DNA from 4 places in the Paenibacillus sp. FSL W8-0426 genome. Region 2 is predicted to be linked to each of the others. Evidence: predicted binding sites of a transcription regulator. Region 2 holds the regulator's gene; each other region holds the start of a gene.
What was found. The regulator Rex, encoded in region 2, represses fermentation and respiration genes when NADH is low (regulators of the CRP and FNR family bind a similar motif). The targets are predictions, from matches to a motif close to TTGTGAAATATTTCACAA.
Positions count from the first base shown of each region.

Region 1: a site for Rex is predicted at 1,872-1,889, ahead of MKY59_RS28970 (formate/nitrite transporter family protein). Genes of this name have one in related genera too.
Region 3: a site for Rex is predicted at 1,509-1,526, ahead of pflB (formate C-acetyltransferase). Genes of this name have one in related genera too.
Region 4: a site for Rex is predicted at 1,414-1,431, ahead of MKY59_RS29580 (cytochrome ubiquinol oxidase subunit I). Genes of this name have one in related genera too.

Region 1 is NZ_CP150203.1:6,399,800-6,402,964, forward strand. It holds gene MKY59_RS28965 (molybdopterin oxidoreductase family protein) at 1-361, opposite strand, end outside; gene MKY59_RS28970 (formate/nitrite transporter family protein) at 926-1,768, opposite strand; gene MKY59_RS28975 (hypothetical protein) at 1,981-2,481, shown strand; gene MKY59_RS28980 (FAD-dependent oxidoreductase) at 2,559-3,165, opposite strand, start outside.
Region 2 is NZ_CP150203.1:4,333,904-4,337,068, forward strand. It holds gene MKY59_RS19205 (amidohydrolase) at 1-1,220, opposite strand, end outside; gene MKY59_RS19210 (redox-sensing transcriptional repressor Rex) at 1,207-1,914, opposite strand; gene dinG (ATP-dependent DNA helicase DinG) at 2,081-3,165, opposite strand, start outside.
Region 3 is NZ_CP150203.1:4,505,223-4,508,387, reverse strand. It holds gene adhE (bifunctional acetaldehyde-CoA/alcohol dehydrogenase) at 1-966, shown strand, start outside; gene pflB (formate C-acetyltransferase) at 1,609-3,165, shown strand, end outside.
Region 4 is NZ_CP150203.1:6,544,743-6,547,907, forward strand. It holds gene MKY59_RS29580 (cytochrome ubiquinol oxidase subunit I) at 1-1,290, opposite strand, end outside; gene MKY59_RS29585 (MFS transporter) at 1,485-2,804, opposite strand; gene MKY59_RS29590 (winged helix-turn-helix domain-containing protein) at 2,891-3,165, opposite strand, start outside.

The DNA.
Region 1 (3,165 bases), 2.1 Mb from region 2:
CGAGAATGCCCATGTTGCCGTAGAAATTGTAGGGCAAAATGCATTCCGGTCCGTACGTCTCGGACAACGCGCGGAACCGGGTCGTGATCTCGTCGATCGCTTCGTCCCAGCTGATGCGTTCGAACCGCCCCTCTCCCTTGGCGCCGACACGTCTGAGCGGATACTGCAGCCGTTCCGGATGATAGACTCGCTCCGTCATGTTTCTGACCTTGTTGCAGATGGCGCCTTTGGTGATGGGATGATCGGGATTGCCCGTCACCTTCACGATTTTTCCGTTCTCCTTATGTAGCAGCAGGCCGCACGTATCCGGGCAATCAAGCGGGCAAACCGCCGGAAATACGCCATTGTCCTGATCGATCATGTCCTTTCTCCTCCTCCTGCAAAATGCTATTGCTATATCATATCGCCAATTCGACTTTTTGCGCAAAAAAATTTGCTTTGCCTGATTCACCTAAAGATGGCGCGGGTACAATATAAGCAAGGCATCAGGTTAGTGTTTCCCCACTTCCTCCTTATGCCATATCATGGACCACTCCCGAAATTCGCCATGGACAGGTTTCGTTCCCCCGAACCTCTTCATGGCGAATTTACTTTTCTGCGGTTTACATTTTTAAAATGGTAAAAAAACAAGTGCAGGCGTCCCTGCACTTGTTTCGTTATGAGTATAAAACGGTCCTCTTCACGTTACGTTATAACCTCTCGCGGCTTCCGAACCTCACACACCTTATTCGGGTTGATTTGACCGTTCAGCATCGGTAACGAACCTCAGACACGTTATAGTTAGCGCAAGGCCGCCCAATTCCCCTTTTTCGGTAAAATAGCGTGCGTAGGATTCGTTAGCGCTGAACAATGCGGAAATGAGCCATTATAAGATGCCTCAGGTTCGTTACGCGTCGGATCACGTTGGATTCCTCCATCGCTGGCATTATGCCTGCTTGCTCCATACCGCTCTTGTCTCCGCCTTCGGCTGCGCCCCTTCCGCTGCGGCCGCCTCCGGTTTGGCTGTGCGCATATACGCCAGGTAGTACGCCCCCGCCACAAAGAGCGCGCCTCCCGTCAGATTCCCCAACCATACGGGCACAACATTCATAAAGAACTCGCCCCACGAATAGTGCCCTTCGAAAATGGCCGCCGGAATCAGGAACATGTTGGCCACAACGTGCTGGAAGCCGATGGCCACGAAAGCCATCGTCGGAAACCAGATGCCCAGCACCTTGCCGCTCATCGTGTCGGCTGCATAGGACAACCATACCGCCATCGCCACCAGCCAGTTGCAGCCGATGCCGGAGATGAAGGCCTGCAGGAAACCGTCATGCAGCTTATGCCCCGCCATATCGACCAATTTGGTCAAGTATGCTCCGTCGCCGGTCAATCCCAGTACGTGGCCGAAGAAATACGCAACGAACAGCGCGCCCAACAAATTGCCGAGCGTCACCAGCAGCAGGTTTTTGAACATGCTGCCTGGCGTAATTTTGCGTGTCACTGCCGCCAGCGGTACGGCCATCATGTTGCCTGTCAGCAGCTCGCCGCCCCCGACCAAAACCATGATCAGCCCCACCGGGAACACTGCGGCCCCGATAAAATTGGCGATGCTTCCCCACTCCGCCGGAGCAGAGGCAATGACCCGAATATCCAGCAAAAAGCCGAGCGCGATAAACGCTCCGGCCAGAAAACCGAGCACCAACACGGTGGATACCGGACTTTGCGCTTTTTTCATCCCGGTCTGCGCCGTATATTGTGCAACCTCAAGAGGTGTTTTTGCCGCCATAACGCATCCTCCTCTTACTGTGTGATGAATCGCCCTGACAAAGGTCTTTTCTTTTCACCGTTCAACTTCATATTTTCATTGTATCTCGCCAGGCGGCAAAACTTTGTGCAAATAATCACAATACCCGTATTAGCGATAATGTTGAACATGTTCCTTTCCATAAAATTGCGGTAAGATGAAGAGAAACCTTACTGGAGAGGGGCTTTGTCATATTGGATTTACGAAAAGGAGCATGGGCTGCGCTTATTCTTGTACTTAGCATTTTGCCTGGATGCATTCTTCATTTGAACAAAGTTCAGCCTTCTCTTGCACAACAGCATCTAAACGCGTTCGAAGACATGATCCACTCTATGGATGACGGGGAATATGCGCTGAACGCAATCATTCCGTTTGACTGGGATGCCATGTATTCATTTTCTCCCTATACCTCCAAAGAAGAAATCACTTCGGCCATCGGCTTCGAAAGCGATCACGTTTATGAATCGGACGATGAAGCGATCCAACAGATCATTTTCGTGAAAGACCGGGAAATCGTCTGTTCCCTCTACGGCTCTGTGGTCAAAATGGGTTATCAATTTCATTTTCAGAGCTATGACGAGTATTATCGTGAAGTGAAAAAGAGTGAGAACTTTAGCGTGACTGTTCTGCGTGAAGAGAATTTCATACATTTGAAGTTAAGCGGCAGATCGCCGCAGCATGCGGACAACCTGTAATCACCAAAAAAACAGCAGGCTGACGGATCTCCGCCAACCTGCTGCTGTTTAAATATCGACTTTACATATATAAAGAGTTAAACCATTGCCGGTGCTTTCACTTCCACAGGGGGCAGAGCTTGGAGTCCCGCCGAGTTCAGGAAGTTCCACGGTTTGTTGTAATGCGGTTGGAAGAAGAAGTCGATGAACGCCAGCTCATCCACCGTCATGTTGTTCTGGATGCAAACCGAGATCGTATTGATCGACTGGGTCAGATCCGCCTGCGACATCACCTGCGCCCCGACGATGCGGCGTGTAGCTTGTTCATACACCACCTTGAGCAGCAGTTTCTCGGCAGTCGGCATGAACTCCGGACGATAGCTGTCTTCCAGGGTTACCGCTTCGACAACCAAACCTTCATCGGCTGCCGATGTTTCGGTAAGTCCCGTACCGGCAATGTTTTGCTCATAAATTTTGATGCCCGATGTGCCTTGGGTTCCGAGGTAAGGCGTTGTCGGACGAACAAGGTTGCGTGCCACGAGCGTACCCATGCGCACCGCGTTGGTCGCAAGCGGAATGTAGGCTGCTTTGCCTGTCGGATTGTAATGGATCGCACAGCTGTCGCCTGCGGCGAAAACGTCTTTGTGGCTGGTTTGCATGTATTTGTTCACGATGATTGCTCCGTTCGGAAGCATGTCGACTTGA
Region 2 (3,165 bases):
ACCACTTGTTTGCCATCTACCCACACATGCTCCACGTCTTTGGCCGACGCCGAATAAATGGCATGGGAAATCAGATCGGTATGCGGGTACAGATGAGGCTGGTCTATGTTGACCCCGATGAAATCCGCCTTCATTCCCGTTTCAAGCAAGCCGGTATTGTCGAGGAAAATCGAGCGTGCTCCGTATGCCGTTCCAAGCAGAAGCGCTTCGCCGGCCGGAACCGCAGTCGGATCACCGGACACGCCTTTATGAATCAATGCCGCCAGACGCATCTCTTCAAACATGTCCAAATTGTTATTGCTCGCCGGTCCGTCTGTTCCCAAAGAAACGGTCACGCCCGCTTTCAGCAGCTCAGGAACTCGCGCAATGCCGGAAGCCAGCTTCAGATTGCTGCCCGGATTATGAGATACTGCAACGTTATGGCGAGCCAAAATCTCGATTTCCTCATCGTTTAAATGCACGGCATGAGCCACGAGGGAAGGCCGCGAGAAAAAGCCAAGCTTCTCCAAGTGCGCTACAGGACGCAGACCGTAATCGGTCACGTTCTGTTCCACTTCGCGCAGCGTTTCGGACATATGGGTATGAAGCGGCAAATTCAGATCATGGGCAACCTGCACAAACTTTTCTATGTAATCCGGAGGGCACGTATAAGGCGCATGCGGAGACATTACGGCAGTAATCCGTCCATTTGCCTTCCCGTTCCAGTCGCGGGCAAACGCAGCCGCTTCGCCGAGCTTGTGCTTCTGTTCCTCTTCGGAGCAAAGACCGATGACGCCGCGAGCGAGCGCTGCACGAATGCCGGATTGCTCCACGACTTTGGCAACCTGATCCATGTGATCATACATGTCCAGAAAAGCCGTCGTTCCTCCTTTGAGCATCTCAAGCACCGACAAGGACGCCCCCCAATAAACGTCCTCAGACGTCATTTTCGCCTCCATCGGCCACATTTTCTCCTGCAGCCATACCTGCAGCGCCAGATCATCCCCGTGGCCTCTCAGCAGCGACATGGCGGCATGTCCGTGCGTATTGATCAAACCTGGCAGAAAGAGCAATCCTTTTCCGTCCACTTTCGGCAGGCTTTCATCTTCTGCCGGCAAGGATTCGCCGATATACTGAATTTTGTCGTCTTCCACCACCATGTATCCTTGAACCACGTTCCATTCCAAACCTTTGTTTACGGCGAATTTGCCGTTGTGTATAACCCATTTATTTGTCGTCATCCTGCTCGTCGTCCTTTCCATTTTCCAAATAATACGCAAGGCTTAGCAAATCCGTCGTAAAGTCCGCATTATGAATACGAACATGCGGCGGGGTTTTCAAGATGGTTGGCGCAAAATTCAGGATGGCTTCGATCCCGGATTCGATCAACCGGTCGGCCACATTCTGCGCTTCGGTATCGGGGACGGTGATGATGCCGATGCGAATATTAAGGTTTCTGACCGATTCCGTCAGCTCATTCATCGCTTGCACTTTCAAGCTGTTGATTTGGGTGCCGATCTTGGGTTCATATGCATCGAACACAGCCACGATTTTCATGTTGTCCTTTAAGTAAGCATTATAGTTGGACAAGGCATGACCCAGGTTACCGGCTCCTACCAACGCAACATTGATTTGCTGGTCGATCTTCAGGATATGGCGGATTTTCTCAATGAGATACGATACGTCATACCCGATGCCCTTGCGGCCAAAATCGCCGAAATAGGCCAAATCCTTGCGGATCTGGGCCGGATTGAGGTCCAGGCGCTGTCCCAGCTCCTGCGAAGAAACCGTCGTTACCTCACGTTGGTGCAATTCACTCAAATAACGCAGATATACCGGCAACCGCCTCACGACGGCTTCCGAAATTTTATCTGATTTCATGTTTTTTTTGCTCCTCCTTGCCAAAGCGCGATAAATAGATGAAAAGGGAGGCATCCCGCCGTGTACTCTAATTCGAATCATTTTAGAGGAAGGATGCCGCCTTATATTTGATGTACTTCTTTAACGTATCAACCCGCAGCCATGTAATCTCAACAAGTGTACCGCCTTTTGCAGGCGTTTCGCAACATTGCCGAAAAATGTTCTGTCGTTTCTACCTGAATTAGGTTTGTTCAACGTCTTGTTCGAGCCATTCGCTGATGCGCGGAACCATTTGCTCGGTCAGCATGTGTTCCATTTTTGGCCCAGGCAAGGAATATAAAAAGTATTTTCCGTAATATGATTCGATCACCCGCGTATCGTATACGATAACAACGCCGCGATCCTTGGCTGTGCGAACCAGCCTTCCGAATCCTTGCTTGAAACGAATGACCGCCTGAGGCACAGACAGCTTCATGAACGGGTTTTTTTTCTGCTGCTGCAATAATTCACTTTTGGCTTCCAGGAGCGGATGATTCGGCGGCTGGAACGGTAACCTGACAATAGCCAGACATGTCAATGCATCCCCAGGTATGTCCACGCCTTCCCAAAAACTGCTCGTCCCGAGAAGCACCGTCGCTTTGGCGTCTTGGAACCTGCGGGTGAGCTTGGACCGGCTGCCGCTGTCCACGCCCTGACCGAGCAAGGAGATTTCGTTTCCGGACAATGCTTCCTTAAGCGGGTCATACACTTGGCGCAGCATGCGGTAAGACGTAAACAGCACCATCATGCGCCCGCGCGTAGCGATGGCCGTCTCGGCCAACGATCGTACCAGCATGTCCACGAAATGCGCGTCCCCGATCGACCCTTTCACGCTCGGGAAATCGCGCGGTATCACCAGCAGCGCCTGATCGCGGTAGCGGAACGGAGACGGCAGCATCGCCGTGAGCAAACGATCATGCTCCGCGGCTTCCTGCAGGCCAAGCTGGTCAATCATGAATTGAAACGACTTATCCACGGACAGTGTGGCAGACGTAAGCACGACGCTTCTTTTTTTATCGAAAAACATTTCCTTCAGCTGCGCGCTCACGTCCACGGGAACGGCATACAATTGCAGCGATTTGCTGCGGAACTGGCCGCTTGCTTCCATCCAATACACCGTGGCAGCATCGTCCATTCGCATGAAGAAGCGCAGGTTTTCGCGCAGCGTGGAAAGGTCTTTGAACAAGCCCGTAATGTCCGTGATCAAGCTGTCCGACTGATAGTCGTCCTGATCCTCTTTCAGCTCGAGCATCAGCTTGTCTCCCTTGCGAATGAGATCGCCAAGCG
Region 3 (3,165 bases), 170 kb from region 2:
CTCGGCGGCGGTTCGCCGATGGATGCCGCGAAAGCGATGTGGCTGTTCTACGAATACCCGGATACCGACTTCAACAACCTGAAGCAAAAATTTATGGACATCCGCAAACGGATCTATAAATATCCGCGGTTGGGCATCAAAGCGAAATTCGTAGCCATTCCGACGACATCCGGTACAGGATCGGAGGTTACCTCGTTCGCGGTCATTACGGACAAAGAGAAAGGCAATACGAAATATCCGCTGGCTGATTACGAATTGACGCCTGACGTGGCTATCGTGGATCCGGAGTTTGTGTACAGCTTGCCGAGAACCGCAGTGGCGGATACGGGCATGGACGTTCTGACCCACGCGATCGAAGCTTATGTGTCGGTCATGGCGAACGATTATACGGACGGTTTGGCGATCAAAGCGATCCAACTGGTGTTCCAATACCTGGAGCAATCGGCTTTGCAAGGCGACAAACTCGCCCGCGAAAAAATGCATAATGCATCGACGATCGCAGGTATGGCTTTCGCGAATGCGTTCTTGGGCATCAACCACAGCCTTGCGCATAAATGGGGCGGTCAGTACCACACCGCGCATGGACGCACCAATGCAATCCTGATGCCGCACGTCATTCGCTACAATGCGAAAAAACCGAGCAAATTCGCTTCGTTCCCGAAATATTCGCACTTCGTTGCCGATGAGCGTTATGCCGAGATTGCCCGCATCCTCGGGCTGCCGGCACGCACGACTGAAGAAGGCGTCAACAGCCTGATCAACGCCATCCGCAAGCTGAACAAAACGCTGGGCATCGAGGAATCGTTCCAGGAGCTCGGATTCGATCCGAAAGATTTCGAATCACGCGTAGACTATCTGGCCGACCGTGCATTCGAGGACCAATGTACAACGGCCAATCCGAAGATGCCGCTGGTTACCGAACTAGCCGATGTATACCGCAACGCCTTCTATGGACGGTTTGAATAAACAATAGTGCAGCATAGCAAACCATTCGTTTGAGGTTAAGGCAATAGGATCAGGGTTCCCCGAAATGGGGAGCCCCGATTGCCGTCTTTCTGTTCAACGGAACCCTTGCGGTATCTGTTGAATTCAACAATTCACACGACAACGGAGGGACAGAAATAACCTGAAGAAGCGAAGCGTTCGCCTTTATCCCGGGAGTGTATCCTTTGAAAAATGGATCAAAAAAACTCGGGGGATAACAGTGATCGGAAGGTAGTTCTGTCATCGGAGTGGGCAAGTGTAAATGTAAATGTTCTTTGTTCAGTTGATAAAATTCAATCGGGAGATATGGAGTGGATTGCGATCGGAAGTTGTTCTACTCTCGCAGTGGCTAATGTGAATTAATGTAATTCACTATGATTCAGCAATGGTGGAGTGAAGAAGCTCACTGACTTTGTGATAAAAATCACAGAGTGTGAAACAACGTAAACGTATAATGAAAACAGAAAGAAAACAATTAATTCCGCGGTTCCGGGTTCCTATAAGAGAGAGTATCGATCCGGCATATGTGAAAATCTTCACATTATATCGCGGTTCTGGACACGGATGCGACGTGCGAGACAACCTGTCCCGTGTCCGGAAATCCAAATTACGGAGGGATTAACGATGTCGGTGATTGAAAAAGATGTCAAAGTGCAAGCAGGCTGGAGAAACTTTGTCAAAGGTACTTGGAACAGATCCGTAGACGTAAACGATTTTCTGGTGCGCAACCTGACGCCGTATTACGGGGACGAAGAGTTCCTTGCAGGCGCAACCCAAAATACGAAGGACCTGTGGGAAATCGTTTCCGATTTGACGAAAAAGGAACGCGAGAACGGCGGTGTCCTGGACGTGGACGTGAATACGCCTTCCACGATCGTGTCCCATCAGCCGGGTTATCTGGATAAAGAGAAAGAACAGATCGTCGGCGTTCAGACCGATGCTCCGTTCAAACGTTCCATTCAGCCGTTCGGCGGCATTCGCATGATGATTGATGCATGTCAGGCTTACGGTTTCGAGATGCCTCAAGAAGTCATTGACATATTCACGAACATTCGCAAAACGCATAACCAAGGCGTGTTCGATGCCTATACATCCGAAATGCGCGCAGCGCGCAAAGCGGGGATCATTACCGGCCTTCCGGATGCATACGGCCGCGGCCGCATCATCGGCGACTATCGTCGAGTGGCCTTGTACGGTGTAGACTTCCTGATCCGGGACAAAAAATCACAGCTGAATTCGCTGGAAGTGGACGCCATGGACGAAGATGTCATTCGTCTGCGCGAAGAGATCTCCGAACAGATTCGTGCGCTGCAAGAACTGAAGCAGTTGGGCGAAATGCACGGCTTCGATATCTCCTTGCCGGCCACCAACGCCAAAGAAGCTTTCCAATGGCTGTACTTCGGCTACCTGGCTGCCATCAAGGAACAAAACGGTGCGGCAATGTCTCTCGGACGGGTATCCTCTTTCCTGGACATTTACATCGAGCGCGACCTGCAGGAAGGCGTGCTGACCGAAGAACAGGCGCAAGAGCTGGTCGATCATTTCGTCATGAAACTGCGCATCGTGAAATTTCTGCGCACGCCGGATTACAACGAGTTGTTCAGCGGCGACCCGACCTGGGTTACCGAATCCATCGGCGGAATGTCCGTTAACGGCGAAACCCGCGTAACCAAAAACAGCTTCCGTTTCCTGCACACGCTCTATAATTTGGGCCCTGCACCAGAACCGAATTTGACGGTTCTCTGGTCCGTGAAGCTGCCGGAAGCGTTCAAGGAATATTGCACTAAAGTTTCGATCGAAACGAGCTCGATCCAATATGAAAACGACGATTTGATGCGCCCGATCTATGGCGACGATTACGGCATTGCCTGCTGCGTATCCGCGATGAAGATCGGCAAACAAATGCAGTTCTTCGGCGCCCGCGCCAACTTGGCCAAAGCGCTGCTGTATGCGATCAACGGTGGACGCGACGAAAAATCGGGCGCGCAGGTCGGACCGGAATATCCGGCGATCACCACCGAGGTGCTCGATTACAACGAAGTGCTGAAACGCTTCAAACCGATGATGGAATGGCTGGCCAAACTGTACATGAACACGCTGAACGTCATTCACTACATGCACGACAAATACAGCTATGAACGCATCGAAATGGCATTGCACGACCGTGACATCCTGCGTACG
Region 4 (3,165 bases), 2.2 Mb from region 2:
GATGCCGAGAATCGTATAGGCTGCCGTAAAGGCAATCGTCGAGAACAAAATCTGTCCTGCCGTCACATTGGGCGATACCCCGGCTTCCGTCGTCATGTAACCGAAGACCGTCCACGGCTGCCGGCCCACCTCGGTCATGATCCAGCCGGCCGTGTTGGCGATAAACGGCAACGAAATCGCAAAAATCATCGATTTCATGAACCAAGGGCGGGCACCTTCCAGTTTCCGGCGAAGTGCCAGGTAACAGCCGTACAGCGCAAGCAGGATCATCAACCCGCCTGCAGCAATCATGATGCGGAAGCTCCAGAACGTCGTGCGCACAGGCGGAATGTAATCGCCAGGTCCGTACTTCTGTTCATACTCGGCCTGCAGCTCCTTCATGCCCGTTACGCTGCCGGAAAACTTGCTGTAAGACAGGTAACTCAGCAGCCCGGGAATTTTGAGTTCGCCCGAGTTTTCCTGCTTGTCCGGATCGATAAAGGCAACCACTGTCCATGGGGCAGGATCCTCCGTCGTCGTCCACGTTCCTTCGCTGGCAGCCATCTTCATCGGCTGTGTTTCGACCAGGTACTGCGCCTGGAAGTGACCGGAGAATGCTACCCCGATCGAAGAAACCAGCGCCACGACGATGCCGATATGGAACGATCTGCGGAACACGTCCACATCCTGCTTTTTCATCAGCTTAAACGCACTGATCCCGGTCACGACAAAAGCTCCTGTCATCAAAGCCCCGAAGATCGTATGCGGGAATTCGACCAGCAGCTGCCCATTGGTAATCAAGGCGAAGAAATCGTTCATCTCGGCCCGGCCGTTGTTGATCGTGAATCCGACAGGATGCTGCATGAAGGAATTCGCCGCCAAAATCCACAGCGCGGACAGGAACGTGCCGGTAAACACCAGCCAGATGCAGGCCAGATGCACCTTTTTGGACAAGCGCTCCCACCCGAAAATCCATAATCCGATAAACGTCGATTCCATGAAAAATGCCAGCAATGCTTCAATGGCGAGCGGTGCGCCGAACACGTCGCCCACAAAGCGGGAATACTCGGACCAGTTCATGCCGAACTGGAATTCCTGCAGAATGCCCGTAACTACCCCGACGGCGAAATTGATCAGGAACAGCTTGCCCCAAAATTTGGCCATCGTCTTGTAAATTTCCTTGCCTTTGACGACGTACAACGTCTCCATGATTGCGACCAGCAGCACCAAACCGATGGACAGCGGCACAAAGAAAAAGTGGAAGATCGTCGTAAGCGCATATTGGATACGCGATAGCATAATCGGATCCATAACTTACCCCTTCTTTCTGTTCACATGCAAAATTTTCGCGTTTGGCATCGGTTTGTCTCCTTTGCCTCACCCTGCCAAACACGTCCTAATGAACGTTATTGTGCCAGATCGCTAAATTTGCACATGTGACAATTATCACAAACTTTGGCATGTCCACAAAAAAAAGTGATGGCGGTCACACAATTTATAAAAATTTAATCTTGGATATCAGGAAATCGAACCGGCTGATTCCCCGTTGCACCCCATAACAGTCGCTGCAGCACAACCCCAACCAACCCAATGAGAAACGTTGCTGCCCCAATGTAGACAAAGGTCAAACCAGGGCCGGCAGCCTGAATCAGAACACCTCCTGCAAGCGGGGCAGCGACTAGCACGATGCTCGACATGGAATTCTGAATGCCGAATACCCTGCCCACCATGTCCGGCGGGCTTTCCTTTTGCAGCAAATAATTCATGGTCACCATGGACAAGCCGTTGCCGAGACCGATGCATAGTCCCCAGAAGATGATCCACCCTTCATGCGTAGACGGTTCCAGCCAGCCAAGTCCGGCGATCCCCGCACCGATCAACAGAAAACCTCCCCCAAGCCCCCAACCGTAACTAATGCGTGACAAACGATTGAGCACCATGATGATGGCTACGGCACCTGCGCCTGCGGAAGCTCCGAGCCAGCCGACCAGCACCTCGTTGTCCGGCTTGATGCTTCGAAAGAGGGTGGCGAATTGATAATCGATCATAAGAATGGCCAACAGTCCTGTGCAGCCAAACCAAATCGTCCGGAATACCGCCGGTTTGCTGCGCAAAAAAATCCATCCTTCCTTCCACTGCGTTATCCACGATGCCTGCCGTGTTTGATCGTTCCCAGCCACTAGGTCGACATCTGTAGTCTTCGCCTTCTCTGTCAAACGCCTTAACGGCCACAAGACCATCCCTGAAAGCAGGCGGCTGCAGGCATTGACGACAATGCAGATTTGCGGCGAAAATACCGCCAAAATCACGGCACCGAGCAATGGCCCTGCCACCTTGGAGCATTGGGCAACAAAGCCGTTCATCGAGGTGGCCTGCAGCAGGTGTTTTTCCGACACGACTTGGCGTGTCAATGCCTGCTGTGCAGGAATGTGGAACACGCCCATCATCGCTCTCGCACCGAGCAATGGGAGCAGCCAGCCCGGCCCTGGCGCGAACAGAATGCCCACGGTCAGCAGCACGTTCGCCGCATCGCAAATCAGCATGATGTTCACCTTCGGCCACCGGTCGGCCAGCGTGCCTGCAATCGAGCCGAACAGGATGCCCGGAATGGCCATGCATACGGGAACCAGAGCAATAATCAGCGGATCTGCTCCCCAGCGGTAAGCAATCATGACCTGGATGGCGAGTGCGTCGAACCAGTCGCCGAACGTGGCCAGCGCGTAGGCCAGGAACAACCGCACGAATCGTATATTTTTCCACAAGCTGCCTTGGGGTGCCGAAGCCGATGAATGGGCGGCATGCTTTTCTTCAGGTATTGTTGTCATGTTAGTCTCCTCCTGATCCAGTCCAGCAGCCTGGACGGCTGCATCTCTTATGACTGTGATCATATAGGAGCAATATCAGAGGAATATCAGAGGCCTTGGCCCGGGGAAAACGAGGATAAAAATGTGCGGACTTCATCCAGCATTTGTTGTCTATAGACCGGAACTTCATAGTGTTTGGCGATTTCTTCGGATACGATCTTGTATTTTCGCCGCAAACGGCCCTCAATGTGATGATGATCCATAAACAGCAGAATCTGCGAAGCCGAATTCAGGACCAACGGCGCATTCAGCGACATTTTCAACACGTCCAATCCGTCATCCAGCCTTGGCTCCGCCTCGCGCAGCCTGCCCTGTCTCAGCA